One region of the Arthrobacter sp. TmtSoilC51 genome, then DNA from elsewhere that is predicted to be linked to it. Evidence: riboswitches for the same ligand, from Rfam matches in the RefSeq annotation. Region 1 holds a riboswitch; each other region holds the start of a gene.
The links. A riboswitch is a leader RNA that binds a small molecule or an ion and turns the genes downstream of it on or off. The one in region 1 is predicted to bind thiamine pyrophosphate.
Positions count from the first base shown of each region.

Region 1 (5,534 bases):
TGGGACGCCGTCAACCTTGAGGGACAGCCGCGCCGGATCGAGAACGCCCTCAAGTCCGGCGATTCCGTTCTGGTGCAGGTCACCAAGGACCCCGTCGGCCACAAGGGCGCCCGCCTTACGAGCCAGATTTCGCTCCCCGGCCGCTACCTTGTGTATGTTCCGGGCGGTTCCATGACCGGCATCTCGCGCAAACTGCCCGACGTCGAACGCAACCGCCTCAAGCGCATCCTCAAGGACCGCTTGCCTGAGAACGCCGGCGTGATTGTGCGCACGGCCGCTGAAGGTGCCTCCGAGGAAGAACTGACGCACGACATCAACCGTTTGCGCGCCCAGTGGGAAGGCATTGAAGGCCAGGCGTCCTCCACCAAGGTGCTGGCCCCCGAACTGCTTTATGGAGAACCTGACCTCACCATCAAGGTGGTCCGGGATGTCTTCAACGAGGACTTCTCCAAGCTGATCGTCTCCGGCGACGACGCGTGGGACACCATTGAGGCTTACGTCACGTATGTTGCTCCCGATTTGGTGGGCCGCCTTGAGAAGTGGACCAAGGACCAGGACATTTTTGCTGCCTGGCGGATCGACGAACAGATCCACAAGGCCCTGGAGCGCAAGGTCTTCCTGCCGTCCGGCGGTTCCCTTGTCATCGACCGCACCGAGGCGATGACCGTGGTGGACGTCAACACGGGTAAGTTCACCGGCAGCGGTGGAAACCTGGAAGAAACCGTCACCAAGAACAACCTTGAAGCAGCCGAGGAAGTAGTTCGCCAGCTGCGGCTGCGCGACATCGGCGGCATCATCGTCATCGACTTCATCGACATGGTCCTCGAATCGAACCGTGACCTGGTGCTTCGCCGATTGGTTGAATGCCTGGGCCGTGACCGCACCAAGCACCAAGTTGCTGAAGTGACGTCGCTTGGCCTGGTGCAGATGACGCGCAAGCGCATGGGCACAGGCCTGCTTGAAGTGTTCGGTGAGCAGTGCGAGCACTGCGCCGGACGCGGTGTCGTCACGCATGATGAGCCCGTGGAGCACCGACGCGCCAACGTAGTTGCCGCCGAGCACCACCGTCCACACACAGAACCCCAGCAGCCTGCTGCCCGGACTGAACGCAAGCGTCGCCGTGGGAAAGGTGGGGGACCGGCAATTGCCGAGGAACCAGTCTCCGCTCACAGCACTGCTGCCACCCCAGTAATTACGGCGACTGCCAAGGAGTCCGTTGACCCCGTTCGCCAGGCGAAGGCCGAGGCGACCAGGGCAGCACTTGCCACCATCGCCGCTGCGGCGCATGCCGCCCACTTGCACGACGACGAAGTTCACCGCGCGGAGGAGCAAGCCCGCGCTGCGGGCCAGCACGGCCACACTGCCGAATCCGTGCCTGATGCTGCAACCGGCGATGCCGGGGGCCAGGCCGCAGGAGATGCCGCCAGCCATGAAGCAACGGTTCGGGAAGCACGGTCCACGCCTGTTTTGCGCTTCGGCGGCGAAGAAGTGGCGCTTCCATTTGTGGAACACCACGAGGAACCATCTGCGGGCAAGCCGGCCATGAGCCTGGACCTGCTGGCGGAAGCATTCTCGCACCTTGGTGCTGCACCGGCTGCGGAGGAAGTGGTCACGGATACGGCTTCCGAAGCTTCCCCTGCGACTGCCTCCGCGGCCAGCGCTGCGGCCACAGGCGATCAGCCCGATCGTTCTACGCGTTCGCGTGGCGGTCGAGGCCGAAGGAACCGCAGCGCGAGCAGGGCACAGGGAGCCGCAAACGAAACCAGCGTGGAACACCACGAGGTAACTGCCGCGGCCGCAGGTGGAACGGCCCATGAGGCCAAGGCGCCGGTAGCGGAAGAGCCTGCCAAAAAGAAGGCAGCTGACGAGCCCATCATCCTCGGCGTGGGAGTTCCAGCTTCCGAGTTGTAAGCACGTCAGCGCTGACCACGTAGTGAAAGAGTCCCGCAGCATCCGATTTCGTCGGATACTGCGGGACTCTTTGTCGCTGGCGGTCACATCCATTCACCGAAGCTGCCCGGTTCCCGGACGGCTGGACTTCCCGGCTACGCTAGGAAACTGACACGGGGTGCCGGGCGCTGGGCCAGGCTGAGATCCAGACCCGTTGAACCTGTCCGGTTAGCACCGGCGAAGGGATGTCCATCATGACTTCATTGCCGAGTTCCCCTGTCTACCCCCTTTACCCCGCTGGTAGCGTTGGCGGCCCCGTGCCTGGCCGGCAACATCCGCGCGTGCTTAGCATTGCCGGCTCGGATCCGTCCGGAGGCGCCGGAATCCAGGCAGACCTGAAGAGCATTGCTGCACACGGTGGTTATGGAATGGCTGCCATCACGGCGCTGACTGCGCAGAACACCCTTGGTGTCAGTGCAGTCCATGTTCCGCCCGTGGAATTCCTGCGCCAGCAACTGGACGCCATCAGCAGCGACATTGAGATTGATGCCGTCAAGATCGGGATGTTGGGTGACGCCTCTGTCATCCACGAAGTCCGCAGCTGGCTCGAAGAGGTGCGTCCCGCCGTCGTGGTCCTTGACCCGGTGATGGTGGCCACCAGTGGCGACCGTCTTCTGCGCGAGACCGCCGAAAGCGCGCTGCGCAGCCTCCTGCCCTTGGCGGATCTCGTCACCCCCAACCTTCCCGAACTGGCCATGTTGTTGGGCGAGCCTGAAGCCCTGGACTGGGCCACCGCGCTTGACCAAGGCAAGCGTCTGGCTGCCGACTGTGGAACCACCGTGTTGGTGAAGGGCGGCCATTTGGCGGGAACGGAATGTCCTGATGCCCTGGTCAATACGAGCGGCTTGCTGCGTCAGGACGTCATCGAAGTGGCTGGTCCCCGCGTGGATACCAGGAACAGCCACGGAACGGGCTGTTCACTCTCCTCGGCATTGGCCACGGTGCAGGCCCGCAGAGGTGACTGGGAAGCGTCCCTCCGGGAGGTTAAGCCGTGGCTGCTGCAGGCCCTCTCTGCGGCCGACGGGCTCGAGGTGGGCAGGGGCAGTGGGCCCATCCATCACTTCCACCATTTGGAGCCAACGCTGGATCCCGCTGGCCAGTCCGGCGATTTTGCCGCGCGGCTGTGGGCGGAAGCCACACCGGAATTGGACGGAATTTACGGCCTGGCCTTCATCCAGGGCCTGCAGTCCGGGGGGCTCCCGGAGCCCGAGTTCAACTACTACCTCGCCCAGGATGCCATCTACCTCAACGGCTATTCCCGCGTTTTGGCCCGCGCCGGTGCACTGGCCCCCACGGAGGAAGAGCAGCTTTTCTGGGCCAAGGCATCGCAGACCTGCCTTGAGGTCGAGTCCGAGCTTCATCGGAACTGGCTGAGCACGCGCCCGGCTACGACGCAGACCGGACCCGTGACCAAGTCGTACGTGGACCACCTCCTGTCCACCTCCGCTTCGGGCAGTTACGCCGTGTTGCTGGCGGCAATCCTGCCCTGCTACTGGCTGTACGCGGAGGTAGGCCGGCAACTTCACGCAGCGTACGTGGATGCAGGCGCACCCGGCGACCACCCGTACGCCGACTGGTTGAAGACGTACGCCGACGAGGAGTTTGCTGCCGCAACCCGGAAAGCGATCGACCTTACGGACGCAGCTGCCCTCAGAGCCTCTGCGCAGGAACGCGAGGCCATGGTTGAGGCCTTCGCACACTCTTGCCGCTACGAGACGGCCTTCTTTGATGCACCCCGGCTCTACGCCTGAGTCGGATTTCCGTGGTTCTTGCGTGGCCAATCCACGAAAACTCCCGCGCGTCGCCGGCCAAATCGCAGTATTTCCGCCCAAACCCTGTAGGCTGTATGGGCACGGTGCCGGGAGAGTCCGTTACAACTGGTGATGCAAGTCACCCGATAGCCTCCGGACCCGGCCTCATTTGCAGCTGAAGGTCAAACTAGCGTAATCTTGATCTTCGGTGCTTACGCCAACACTTGGGTTATGCCCCTTGGAATTGTTCATGGGATGACTCGCGGGCTTCGATCTGAAGTCCACGGCGTTGAGGCACAGCGCGAACCAAGCCTGATTCCGGTTCAAGGTTCCGCACGCAAATTTAGTAAGAAACGTCGAGAGAAGTGAGTACCCAAGTGGTGTACGCGATTGTCCGCGCAGGCGGCCGCCAAGAAAAAGTTTCCGTTGGAGACTACGTAACGCTGAACCGCGTCCCCGGTGGAGCCGGCAGCACGCTTGAGCTGCCCGCCTTGCTCCTGGTTGACGGCGACAAGGTCACGTCCGCTGCCGCGGACCTGGCCAAGGTCAAGGTCACGGCTGAGATCCTTGAGGACCTTCGTGGTCCCAAGATCGTCATCCAGAAGTTCAAGAACAAGACCGGCTACAAGAAGCGCCAGGGTCACCGTCAGGAACTGACCAAGATCAAGATCACGAGCATCAAGTAACTTTCGTTACTCTGTTCAGATTTTCAGTTTCCCCAGAAATTTAGAGGCAGGCATTTCACATGGCACACAAAAAAGGCGCGAGCTCCACTCGCAACGGTCGTGACTCCAACGCACAGCGCCTCGGCGTCAAGCGTTTCGGTGGCCAGGTAGTTTCCGCAGGCGAGATCATCGTTCGCCAGCGTGGAACCCACTTCCACCCCGGTGCAGGCGTCGGCCGCGGTGGCGACGACACCCTGTTCGCACTCGAGGCCGGTGCGGTTGAGTTTGGTACTCGCCGCGGACGTCGCGTAGTGAACATCGTTGCTGCTGCAGCTGCAGAGTAACAACAAGTTCTGAACCGGTGGAGCGGGCCAAACGGCCCGCTCCACCGTTCTTTTAACCGCATTACAATCGATTAGGGCGCCCATGGCGCTCTGGTTTATGCAACAGCGCTGGCAACAGCAAGAGGAGATTCACGTGGCGAGCTTTGTAGACCGGGTAGTCCTGCACGTATCCGGCGGAACCGGCGGCCACGGCTGTGTCTCTGTCAAGCGGGAAAAGTTCAAGCCTCTCGGTGGACCCGACGGCGGCAATGGTGGCAACGGCGGAGACGTTATCCTCCGGGTGTCGGCGCAGACCACCACCTTGCTTGACTACCACCACGCCCCGCACCGCCACGCCACCAACGGTGGCCCGGGCATGGGCGATTGGCGAGGCGGTAAGAACGGCGAAACCTTGATCCTCCCCGTGCCGGACGGCACCGTGGTGAAGACGAAGGATGGCGAGGTCCTCGCCGACCTCGTGGGCGAAGGTGCGGAGTATGTTGCCGCCGCAGGAGGCCAGGGAGGCCTGGGCAACGCCTCACTTTCCTCCCAGAAGCGGCGTGCGCCCGGTTTCGCGCTTCTGGGCATTGAAGGCGAATCCAGCGACATCGTCCTGGAGCTGAAGTCCATCGCAGATATCGCGTTGGTGGGATTCCCCTCCGCTGGAAAATCCAGCCTCATTGCGGCCATGTCCGCTGCCCGGCCCAAGATTGCCGACTACCCCTTTACCACGCTCATTCCCAACCTTGGCGTGGTCCAGGCCGGCGAGATCCGTTTCACCATCGCCGATGTGCCCGGCCTGATCGAAGGCGCCAGCGAGGGCAAGGGCCTTGGCCACAACTTCC
Region 1 is NZ_AP035877.1:3,165,242-3,170,775, reverse strand. Features, by position in the region: gene ACZ5G6_RS14435 (Rne/Rng family ribonuclease) at 1-1,911, shown strand, start outside; TPP riboswitch at 2,055-2,153, shown strand; gene ACZ5G6_RS14430 (bifunctional hydroxymethylpyrimidine kinase/phosphomethylpyrimidine kinase) at 2,145-3,701, shown strand; gene rplU (50S ribosomal protein L21) at 4,079-4,387, shown strand; gene rpmA (50S ribosomal protein L27) at 4,447-4,710, shown strand; gene obgE (GTPase ObgE) at 4,844-5,534, shown strand, end outside.

Region 2 (5,534 bases), 1.4 Mb from region 1:
TGGGCTTGTTCCTGCTGCTGGCCGCGATCGGCCTCCAGATGCGAACCTGGTGGGTGTGGCCTGTCCTGCTTGTGGCCTGGATCTTCCAGCTGCTTACGGTTCCTGTCTCGGCGCACATGGTGGGCCGCTCCGGTTACCGCACCAAGCACGGGCACCGTGAACTGCTCACCAAGGATGAGCTTGAAGCAGTTGTCCAAAGGGCGGCAGGCGACGATTCTACCTAGACGATGTCGTGCGTCTTGGCGAACCGGGCGATTGCACGCTGGGTGCCACGGCTCGCGAAAACCTGGATGAGCGTACTGACGAAGGCCGAAATCAGAGCGAAGGACAAGGCTGAGCGGAGGCTCGTTTCCATGTCATCGTTGCCCTTGGGCGGCTTGTTGCCGGTGGCCTTTTCCCAACCCTTGTTGACCAATTTGGTGCCGACGAATCCGGCCCCCAGGCTTACTCCGGCACCCAGCAGCTTGAAAAAGAGGTTCATGCCCCCAGCCTAGCCTCAGATCCTGGCGGCTTGGGACTAGCGGCGGGTTTCCCGTTCCTTGAGGAAAGCTGCCATGGAACCTCGTGGGGCCAGGACAGGAACAACGGCGTGGTCGGCTGACCAGACAGCATCCACGGTTCCGAGACCGGCAATTTCCTTGAGCAGGTAATACGTGGGTGGCATCAGTTGCAAGTTACCGGCGGCCTCGGCTGTCAGAATCCCGTCCACGGGCATCCAGAGTGATTGCCACGCTTCAGTGGTCTGATGCTGGGGCTGTGCGTCCGGAGCAGGCTTGGCCACATAGAAGTACGTATCGAAGCGCTTGGGCATGTCCGTGGGCGTGACCCAGTTGGCCCAAGGGCGTAAGTCCGACGGCTCAAGGCCAAGTCCGGCCTCCTCCCAAACCTCGCGCAAAGCAGCGGTGAGAACCATGCCTGACTTTGCCGGGGCCTGTTCGGGATTGACGGCGATGGAGCTCAGGTGCCAGTCTGCGGCATGCCGTTGGAGCAATTCAGCCGGATAATCCCAGCCATCCTGGTCTGCGGCATCAACGCGACCTCCCGGAAAGACCACCATTCCGGCAGCGAAATCCATGGTGGCTACCCTGTGCTGGACGAAGGCCTCAAGCCCGCCCGGGGCATCGCGGAGCAGGATAACGCTCGCAGCCAGGCGGGGTTGGGGAACTTGCTTGTCCGTAATGGGAAGGTCGGTCATGAAATGCCCCTTTGCCGCGTCGATTCTGCTCGATCATTCTCTCAGGTCTGGTTGTGGGGCCTGGCGTGCGTGCCAAGGCGGGCGAATGGGGCGCAGAACGGGCCCCGCAACGCAGGAGTCGGGGAGCCAACCGCTTTATGACCAGCCCAAGGAGCCCCCGAACACCCACAGGTGTAAACTGAACCACGCCCATAAGGGCAGATTAATAACGACAGGGGAGCGCCGCCGTCGGACCTTGCAGAGATGCAGGAGACGCGAGGGCGCTGAGAGTGCGGACAGCCGCAGACCCTCGAACCTGATCCGGTTAGTACCGGCGCAAGGGAGTCGAGCTTCTCAGAGTGTCCGGATCCGGACGGCGAAAGCCGGCCGGGAGGTTCCGGGGAGCACTTTCCCCTCCTGTAACCTCAGGAGGCAGAAAAAATGACCACGGCAAGCGTGAAGAAGACCAGTTATAGCTGGCGTGTTGTAGACATCGTGGTGGCAGCATTGATTGCCATCGCCGGCGGCGTGATCTTCTGGGCCTGGTCCCAGGGCGCCGCAATCGTATCCATCCCCATGAACGTCACGTATCCGCCGCTCACCGGTTTGATCGCCGGTGGTTGGATGATCCCGGCTGTCCTGGGCATGCTCATCATCCGCAAACCGGGCGCAGCCCTGTTCTGCGAAGCCGTCGCCGCCACCGGTGAACTCATCATGGGTTCCCAGTACGGCACCACCGTCCTCATCTCCGGTGTCCTGCAGGGGCTCGGAGCTGAACTCGTCTTCGCCGCGTTCCGGTACAAGAAGTTCAACCTGTCCACTGCACTCCTTGCAGGCGCGGGCTCCGGACTCTTCTGCGGTCTCAACGATTCCTTCCTGCCCTGGGGCTGGAACATCGCCTACGAAGCAATCGACAAGTTGGCCTACATCGCCTTCACTACGCTGTCCGGTGCGATCATCGCCGGCGCACTGTCCTGGGTTGCCACGCGCGGGCTGGCCAAGACCGGCGTCCTAAGCTCCTTCGCGTCGCGCAAGGCTGCTTCGGAGCCAGTCTTCAACTAATGCCTGCGAAAGAAAGCAGCAACCAGGTCCGCCCTGCCGCCATTACCGCCCAAGGGTGGGGATGGCGGCATGCGGGCCGTTCCGCGCCCGCCATCCAGGACCTCGATCTCCGGATCGAGCCCGGCGAGCGTGTGCTGCTGCTGGGTCCTTCAGGCGCTGGCAAGTCGACGTTGCTGCATGCCCTTGCCGGCGTGTTGGGTGACGAGGAAGACGATTCAGACGAGTCCGGCTCGCTGTTGATCGACGGCGTTGTTCCCCGTGAACAGCGTGGCCGCGCCGGTCTGATGCAGCAGGATCCGGAAACCCAAGTGGTGCTCTCCCGGGTGGGCGACGACGTCGCGTTCGGCGCCGAGAACCTGGCCGTCCCGCGCGGGGAGATATGGGCGCGCGTCCATGAAGCGCTCGACGACGTCGGGTTGCGCACCGCTGCTGGCGGCGGCCTGCCCCTGGACCATCCCACGGCAGCGCTCTCCGGGGGGCAGAAGCAGCGCCTTGCGTTGGCTGGCATCCTGGCGATGCGGCCCGGGCTGATCCTGCTGGACGAACCTACGGCCAACCTGGATCCTGCTGGAGTCCTTGAGGTTCGGGACGCCGTGCAGCGCTGCCTGGACAAGACCGGCGCCACGTTGGTTGTTGTGGAACACCGTGTGTCCGTTTGGAAGGACCTGGTGGACAGGATCGTAGTCCTCCAGCCCGGCTCGGCGGGAGGCGGCGTACTTCTGGATGGCCCACCGGATCAGGTTCTCTCCGAAGCCCGCACCATGTTGATGGCAGCGGGAGTGTGGGTGCCGGGATACGTTCCAGCCACTCGCGCCCGCAGGACCACAGCTCAGGAATTGGACGGCCATGAATCCACCGCGCAGCTCCTCCTCGTGGCACAGGACCTGGCTGTTTCCCGCGAGAAGCCCGGCCGTCGCGGCTTCAGAACCATCCGGCCCGTTCCCGTGCAGTCGGGCATCACTGCTCAAGTGAGGTCCGGCCAGGCGCTCACCATCACCGGGCCCAACGGTGCCGGCAAGTCCACCTTTGCGCTCACGTTGGCCGGCCTTTTGGCGCCCGTGGACGGCAAGGTGAGTGCCGCCGTCGAACTTTCCGAGGGAGCTGGAATCGATCCCTTCAAGTGGAAGGCGGATCAGCTGATTTCGCGCATTGGCACTGTGTTCCAGGAACCGGAGCACCAGTTCGTCACGGGCAATGTCCTGGATGAGCTGATGTTCGGGCCAAAACATCTGGGACATGGTGAAGAACGCGTGGATGAATTGCTGGAGCGTTTGCGGCTTACGCATTTGGTGGACGCGAACCCCTACACCTTGTCCGGCGGCGAGAAACGCAGGCTGTCCGTGGCCACGGTGCTTGCAGCCCACCCGAAAGTGCTGGTGCTGGACGAGCCAACGTTCGGCCAGGACGCCAATACCTGGGCCGAACTGGCATCGTTCCTGTCGGAACTCCTTGACGCCGGAACTGCCGTTGTCTCTGTGACTCACGATGAGGAATTCAGCGCGGTCCTTGGCGGTACGGAGCTGCGGCTGGATCCGGTGACGCAAGTGCTCCCGGACCCGCACGGCGAGGAAGCCCGCCAGGAAGCCGGTGCAGCATGAGGGACGCCCTGAACCTCCGCGGCAACCATGCCCTCCTCACCCGCGCCAACCCCTTGATTAAGTTCGTCTCCGTATTTCTTATTTCGCTGGTTCTGGCGTTGTCGATCGACTGGGTATCCGCTTCCACGGCACTCGTCGCCGAGCTGGCTCTGTTCCCCTTGGCTGGGCTCACGCTGCGGCTCCTGTGGCAACGGGCATGGCCTCTCATCATCGCGGCGGCGATTGGCGGTTGGAGTACCGCAATCGTGGCGGCTGACAGCGGGTCTGTACTGCTCGACGTCGGACTCTGGTCCATCAGCGAAGGTTCCCTTCAACTGGGGCTGGGATTCACGCTGCGCGGTTTGGCGATCGCGCTGCCAGCGATCCTGCTGATGACCTGCACGGATCCCACCGATTTGGCTGATGCGCTGGCACAGAAGGCAAAGCTGCCACACCGCTTTGTCCTCGGGTCGCTGGCTGCCATGCGCTTGGTGGGTTTGATGGCGGAGGAATGGCAGACAATCGGCATGGCCAGGCGGGCCCGCGGGGTGGGTTCGCAGGGCAGCCCGCTGCAACGGCTGAAGGCAACGCTTGGGCAGAGCTTCGGGCTGCTGGTTCAGGCAGTTCGGCGGGCTTCCCGGCTGGCCGTCACCATGGAAGCGCGTGGTTTCGGTGGCGGACAACGAACGTGGGCCCGGGAATCGACGTACTCGCTCCTGGACGTGTGGGTGCTCCTTGGCGGCCTCGTCATCGCTGCCGCTGCGGTACTGACCGCCATTGGCGCGGGCACGTGGAGTTTCGTCTGGCGTTAGGGTTTGAGCTGGGTCTTCTCGAGCCAGATATCGCACGATGCGGGTATGGTGTGAGGTTTCTCGCTCAATCGGCATTTTGCGCACCACTTCTAACTCACTTGTGATATTTCTTGTGTATGACGCAACCTACCGCCGAACATGTTGGCCTCCTGCTCCGCAACGCGCGAAGCGAAAAGGGCTGGACGCAGGGGCAGTTGGCTTCTGAGCTGGGAACCAGCCAGAGCGCTATCGCCCGAATGGAGCAGGGCAAGCAGAATCTCAGCCTCCGAATGATCGAACGGCTGGAGGCCATCTTCGGCCGCTCCATCGTCAAGGTCGGCAAACCGCAGATGACGCACCTCCGGGTGGAGGGCGGTCACACGCTCTCCGGCGAAGTGGATGTCAACAGCAGCAAGAACGCCGGCGTGGCCCTGTTGTGTGCCAGCCTGATCAACCGGGGCACCACCACGCTGCGTCGCTTGGCACGTATTGAAGAAGTCAACCGGATCGTTGAAGTGCTGACGTCCATCGGCGTCGAATGCACCTGGCTCAACGGCAGCGACCTCCGTATCCGCCGGCCCGAGGTCCTGGACCTTGAATCGATGGACGTGGAGGCGGCCCGCCGCACACGAAGCGTCATTATGCTGCTCGGCCCGCTCCTGGACGAGACTGCCGAATACCTGTTGCCCTACGCCGGTGGATGCGACCTGGGCACGCGAACTGTTGAGCCCCACATGCAGGCGTTGCGCCAGTTCGGGCTCACGGTTGGGGCAAAGTCGGGCTTCTACTCCGTGGTGGCGCCCCCCGCCGATGGGCTCGACCGTTCCTTCGTCCTGTCCGAACGCGGCGACACCGTCACCGAGAACGCGATCATGGCCGCCGCGCACCGCGAGGGCAGCACCGTGATCCGCAACGCGAGCCCCAACTACA
Region 2 is NZ_AP035877.1:4,570,653-4,576,186, reverse strand. Features, by position in the region: gene mnhG (monovalent cation/H(+) antiporter subunit G) at 1-224, shown strand, start outside; gene ACZ5G6_RS20895 (DUF4235 domain-containing protein) at 221-481, opposite strand; gene ACZ5G6_RS20890 (NUDIX hydrolase) at 518-1,195, opposite strand; TPP riboswitch at 1,399-1,535, shown strand; gene ACZ5G6_RS20885 (ECF transporter S component) at 1,616-2,236, shown strand; gene ACZ5G6_RS20880 (ABC transporter ATP-binding protein) at 2,236-3,834, shown strand; gene ACZ5G6_RS20875 (energy-coupling factor transporter transmembrane component T family protein) at 3,831-4,625, shown strand; gene ACZ5G6_RS20870 (UDP-N-acetylglucosamine 1-carboxyvinyltransferase) at 4,742-5,534, shown strand, end outside.
Region 2: linked by a shared signal. The riboswitch ahead of ACZ5G6_RS20885 (ECF transporter S component) and the one ahead of ACZ5G6_RS14430 (bifunctional hydroxymethylpyrimidine kinase/phosphomethylpyrimidine kinase) in region 1 are both predicted to bind thiamine pyrophosphate.

Region 3 (5,534 bases), 450 kb from region 1:
GCCTCCACGAGTTCCACCGCGTCCGGAAGAAGCGTGTGTTCATCGGCAATGACTTCCAACTTCACCCAGTCTGTCTCCAGCGCCTCCCGGGCGAGCTCCGCGGTCATCACAGCGTCTTTGGCAGTAAAACAGCCAGCCGTGTTGGGCAGGACCCGGATGTTGTGGTCCACCAGGAGCTGGAACAACGACCCTGTCTCGGCTGGCGAGTACCGGCGCATTGCCACAGTTGTCAGTTCCGTTCCTGAGGCCAGAAGAGCTGCTCCCAAGCCGTCCAGGCTCGGCGCACCACCTGTACCCATGATCAGGCGGGAGCCGATTTCGACGCCGTCGATCACCAAGCCGTCTGTGCGAATGTCAGTTTTTGCTGCTGTCATGTCTTCAGCCTCCCTGGACTGCTGTTACGAGTTCGAGTTCGTCTCCATCGGCGAGCGCCGTCGCGGCCCATTGGCTGCGCGGCACAACCTCCGAATTACGTGCGACGGCGACACCCAGCTTGCCGCCGTCGGCTGCCTGTCCGCGGTGGTCCAGGGTGCGGCCTGTAATGGCGCTGACGAGCGTGCTGACGGATGCATCGTCCGCCACGGCATGATCGGAGCCGTTGAGTTTGATATTCATACTGTTTCCTTGGTGGGAGATTGTGCAGCTGCGGGGGTTGGAGTCCGTTGGCCTGCGTTCGCCGCAAAGCGGTCGGGCCGGAAGATTGACCAGCGTGGATCGGAGGAACCGGTTATCAGCCCGCCCACGATCTTTGCGGCGATGGGCGTCAATAGAACGCCATGGCGGAAGAAGCCGGTTGCGATCACCAAACCCTCGATGTTGCCGCTGGGTCCAGCGACGCGTCCAAGGAGCGGTGCGTTGTCCGGAGTGCCGGGCCGTGCGCGGGCTGTGGCTTCCAACAGTTCCAGCTCCGCCACGGCAGGAACCAACACTTGGGCATCACGCAGGAGTTGATAGACGCCTCCGGCGGACACTGCGTTGGTGGACGCGGATAGTCCGTCCTCGCGCTGGGTAGCTCCAATCACCACCGTTCCGTCGGCCCGGGGGACGATGTACACCGGCACTCCGCGCACCATGCCCCGGATGGTGGATGTGAGGAGCGGCTGGAGGTGTTCGGGAACGCGCAGCCTGAGGATGTCGCCATAGACCGGCCGCACGGGCAGGCTGAGACCCTCGGGGAGATTGCCTAGCCTTGCCGCATCCAGCCCGCAGGCGACCACGGTCTCTGACGCCAAAACGACGCGCCCGTCGCCGGATCCGGCGCCCGGATCGAGCTCGACTCCGCAGACGCGGTCCCCGTCCCACAGCAAACGGGACGCTGGGAACGGCAGCGCGAAACCGTCCTCCGCTCCGGAAACCCACGTTGCGTCACTTCGACTGTGGCCTGCCAGCCCTTCCATGAGGCATCGTGCAAGCATCCGTGGGTCCACTTGATGGTCCGCCGGGATGTCGAAGGCGCTGGAAATCTGTGGGCTGAGCAGGGGCTCACGCTCGCGCGCTTGCCGCAAGGACAAAGGCTCTACCTGAAGCCCTGCGGCCTGCTGGACTGTGCGGAGGTCTGCCAGCGCGCGGCGGTCGGCAGCATCGGCGCCAACGGCGATTGTCGACGTCGTGCGGTATCCGGTGGCTGATTCGTCGCCGGGCAGGCTCCGGACAAAAGCCGGCCACAAATGAGAGGACTCCAGCATGAGTTCCAGGAGGTCTTCCTCCTGGTAGTGAAGTTCACTCACAGGAGCGAGCATCCCGGCAGCGGCGAACGTCGCGCCCGCTGCCGGTGCGGGATCAATAAGGACCACCGAGCGGCCGTGTCGGCGGGCTTCGTGGGCGATGCCAAGGCCAATGATGCCGCCACCGATGACCGCAACATCCGCCTGCAGAGGGTTTTGGCCGGATTCTGCCATGCGTTTCCTTCCCTACGCCGGTATTAGCCGGATCAGGTCAAGCGGTCGGCGCTGAAGCCCTCTCAGCCGGACGGTCATATGACGCTGTCACGGCTCCCGCAGTACGTGCCCAGTTTAGAGGAACTACTCTGGTTTCCATGACCCAGCATGATGTCCACACCACTGCCCGTCTCTATTTGTGCACCGATGCCCGCAAGCGGCAGGGCGATTTTGAAGACTTCGTCGACGCCGCGTTTGAGGGCGGCGTCGACATCATCCAGCTTCGCGACAAGACGCTCGAGGCCGCCGAGGAGCTGGAGGTCCTGGAGGTCCTGCACAACGTTGCCCGCCGGCACGGAAGGCTGTGGGCCGTCAACGACCGTGCCGATGTTGCCAGTATTTCCGGGGCTCCTGTGTTCCATATCGGCCAAAAAGACATCCCATTACGCGCAGCACGGCACCTCCTCCACGACCAGACCGTCATCGGCCTGTCCACCCACACACCGGACCAGGTTGACGCGGCCATAGAGGCCTCCCCGGGCCGCAGTGGGCTGGATTATTTCTGCGTTGGTCCAGTATGGGCGACACCCACGAAGCCAGGCCGCGAAGCAGTCGGGCTGGATCTGGTCACATATGCCGCGGAAGCCGTAAAGCGCGCAGACGAGGAGACTGTGGGTGGCGTGCTCCTCCCCTGGTTCGCTATCGGCGGCATCGACCTCACCAACGTTGAACAGGTGGTTGCCGCGGGAGCGAGCCGGATCGTCGTCGTGCGGGCCATCACCGAGGCGCAGGACCCGACGGCGGCGGCCAAGACGCTGCTGGAAGCGCTCGACGCCGCTTAGGTATCGGCACCCGGTTGGCCGCGGCGCGAAAGCGAAATATGCCTAAGCCGTGAGCCCGAGCCCGGACATCCGCCGTCCGTGCCGTTCGGCAAGCTCGGCGGTGAGCGCCTTGACTGCCGCCCGCGAATCCCCTTCGCCCTTGAGCATTGGGCCCAAGTGAGGATGTTCCAGGCCGACACGTTGGGCTTGGGTCAGCGCTTCTCCGACGAGGCGCCGGCCCCACAAAGCGAGTCGCGACGCGAGGCGCGGGTCATCAGCCAGCGCCCGGCGCAGGAGGACGCGGAGTACTTCCGTGGCTTGGTCGGCGGAGGCAACCTTCTGGACAAAGAGTTGCGTCCCGGCGTCAAGGAACGAAGCCACCATCCGGTAGAAGTCCGACGACACTGTGTCGATCACATAGGCCTTCATGACTGATTCAAACCAGTCCGCTGGCTTTGTTCGCTCGTGGAAGTGGTCAAAGGAGCGCTGGAACGGAAGCATGGCATCCTCGGCATCGAGTCCCATCTCCGATAACCGCGTGCTGATCAAGGCAAAGTTTCCGTATGCGCCAACTGCGATCTTTGCCAGCACTGCCCTGTCATGCAGGGTGGGAGCGTACCGGGAGTCGAAAGACAGCCGGCCAAACGCCGAGAGCTCGCCATAGGCCATGGCTCCCAGCAGCTCGGAGGCGAGGCGCTGGACGCGAGCATTGTCGTCCGGGGAAGTGCTCATGGTCCAAGACTATCCAGCGATTTCGGGCTAACCTGATTTTCGTGTCACATCATCGGATTTCGCCCAACGTCGACGACTCGTCGGACCAGCTCGCCGAGGCATTTGCTGCCCTCCGGACCGAGCTGGAGCTCCCTGGTGAATACCCGGCCGAGGCCGTAGCGGAAGCCCGGAAGGCGGTAGAAAACCATACACTGCCGGAACGTGACCTCCGGGACATTCCGTTCGTGACCATTGATCCAGCCACGTCCACTGACCTGGACCAGGCGGTGTTCATTGAACGTGCCGGTGACGGTTACAGAGTCCTCTATGCAATCGCCGACGTGCCATCCTTTGTTGCTCCAGGCGGGGCGTTGGATGCAGAAACCCGGCACCGGGGGCAAACGTTCTACGCTCCTGACGGGAGGATCCCGCTGCATCCGGAAGTTATCAGCGAGAACGCCGGCAGCCTGTTGGCTGATCAGGACTGCAGCGCCTTCGTGTGGGACTTCGAGCTGGACCACAATGCCGAAGTATCCGCCATGTCCGTGTCCCGCGGAACTGTCCGTAGCCGCGCCAAGCTGAGTTACAGAGGTGCCCAGGAGCAGATCGATGCCGGCACAGCCCCACCGGTCCTTGGGCTCCTCAAGGAGGTTGGCCTGAAGCGGGTGGAACTGGAACGCCTGCGCGGTGGCGCAAACCTGAACATGCCCGAGCAGGAGATTGTGCAGGCAACCGGTGGCGGAGGCTACAGGATTGTCGCCGCACCCTCCTTACCTGTGGAGGATTGGAACGCGCAGATATCCCTCATGACCGGTATGGCAGCGGCCCAATTGATGCTCGACGGAAAAGTGGGCATTCTGCGCACCATGCCCGCGCCCGATGAACGCTCGCTGCTCCACTTCAAACGCCAGACAAAGGCTCTTGGGAAACCATGGGACGGCGAGATTACCTACGGCGAGTACCTCCGGACCCTGGACGCTTCGGATCCCAAACAGCTAGCCATCCTCCACTCCGCAGGCACGCTCTTCCGCGGTGCTGGATACACGCCTTTCGATGGCGAACTTCCCCCCAATGTCATCCAGTCAGCCATCGGCGCACCTTATGCGCACACCACTGCCCCTTTGCGTCGCCTCATCGACCGCTTTGTCCTGGTGATCTGCGAGGCTCTCAGCAACGGCCACCCAATACCGGCGTGGGCGCGGGAAGCACTGCCATCCCTGCCTGAGATCATGGCGTCCTCCGACCAACTGGCAGGGCGGCTTGAGCGCCTGGCTATGGACACCGTGGAAGCAGCACTCGTGGCGAACCACATCGGCGAGGAGTTCGACGCGGTGGTCATCTCCGGTTCCAAGCCGTCCAACGGAGCGGCAAATGGCAACGGAAAGGGAAATGGAAACGGAAACGGGCCGTTTGGCATCATCCAGATCGCGGAACCCGCGGTGACCGCCCGATGTGACGGCGAATTGGAATCAGGCACCAAGGTCCGGGTGCAGCTCCTGAAGGCAGATATTGCCAGCCGCGAGATCCGCTTTACCCTGCTCCCCTGAGGCCCGGGGGACGCAAACGGGCACCGATCCGGGCTTTAGGGCTCCCAGAGGATAGACTGACCCTGTAGTAATGGATGCCCGGTCGTTGATTCAGTTAATTTTTGAAATCAACAAGCCCGCCCCTACGCGATCTTGAGATGTGCCCGCTGGTCACCAGTGCCAGTACTTAGATAGCCCGCGATCGGCTTCCACTGGATTAGCTTGCGCGCCCGTTCGTGCTCCGGTACGGCTCCGCCACCCCGTTGAGCATGCAGCGCCAATGCCCAAATGAATAAGGAAACTCCCTGTGAGTGAATTGCACACCCATGAAGTCCTGACGGACGCCACCGGAACCGAATCCATCGAACCCGAGGAAACGATCATCTCCGATGAGACGCCCCACGAGATCGAAGAAAAATCGTTCGCTGACTACAACGTCCGCCCCGACATCGTCGAGTCCCTCGCTGACGCCGGAATTACGCACCCCTTCCCCATCCAGGCCATGACGCTGCCGGTAGCCCTCAGCGGCCACGACATCATCGGCCAGGCCAAGACCGGTACCGGTAAGACCCTCGGTTTCGGCATCCCGGCATTGCAGC
Region 3 is NZ_AP035877.1:3,617,822-3,623,355, forward strand. Features, by position in the region: gene ACZ5G6_RS16465 (thiazole synthase) at 1-374, opposite strand, end outside; gene thiS (sulfur carrier protein ThiS) at 379-615, opposite strand; gene ACZ5G6_RS16475 (FAD-dependent oxidoreductase) at 612-1,898, opposite strand; TPP riboswitch at 1,891-2,008, opposite strand; gene thiE (thiamine phosphate synthase) at 2,036-2,719, shown strand; gene ACZ5G6_RS16485 (ferritin-like fold-containing protein) at 2,762-3,430, opposite strand; gene ACZ5G6_RS16490 (RNB domain-containing ribonuclease) at 3,472-4,956, shown strand; gene ACZ5G6_RS16495 (DEAD/DEAH box helicase) at 5,243-5,534, shown strand, end outside.
Region 3: linked by a shared signal. The riboswitch ahead of ACZ5G6_RS16475 (FAD-dependent oxidoreductase) and the one ahead of ACZ5G6_RS14430 (bifunctional hydroxymethylpyrimidine kinase/phosphomethylpyrimidine kinase) in region 1 are both predicted to bind thiamine pyrophosphate.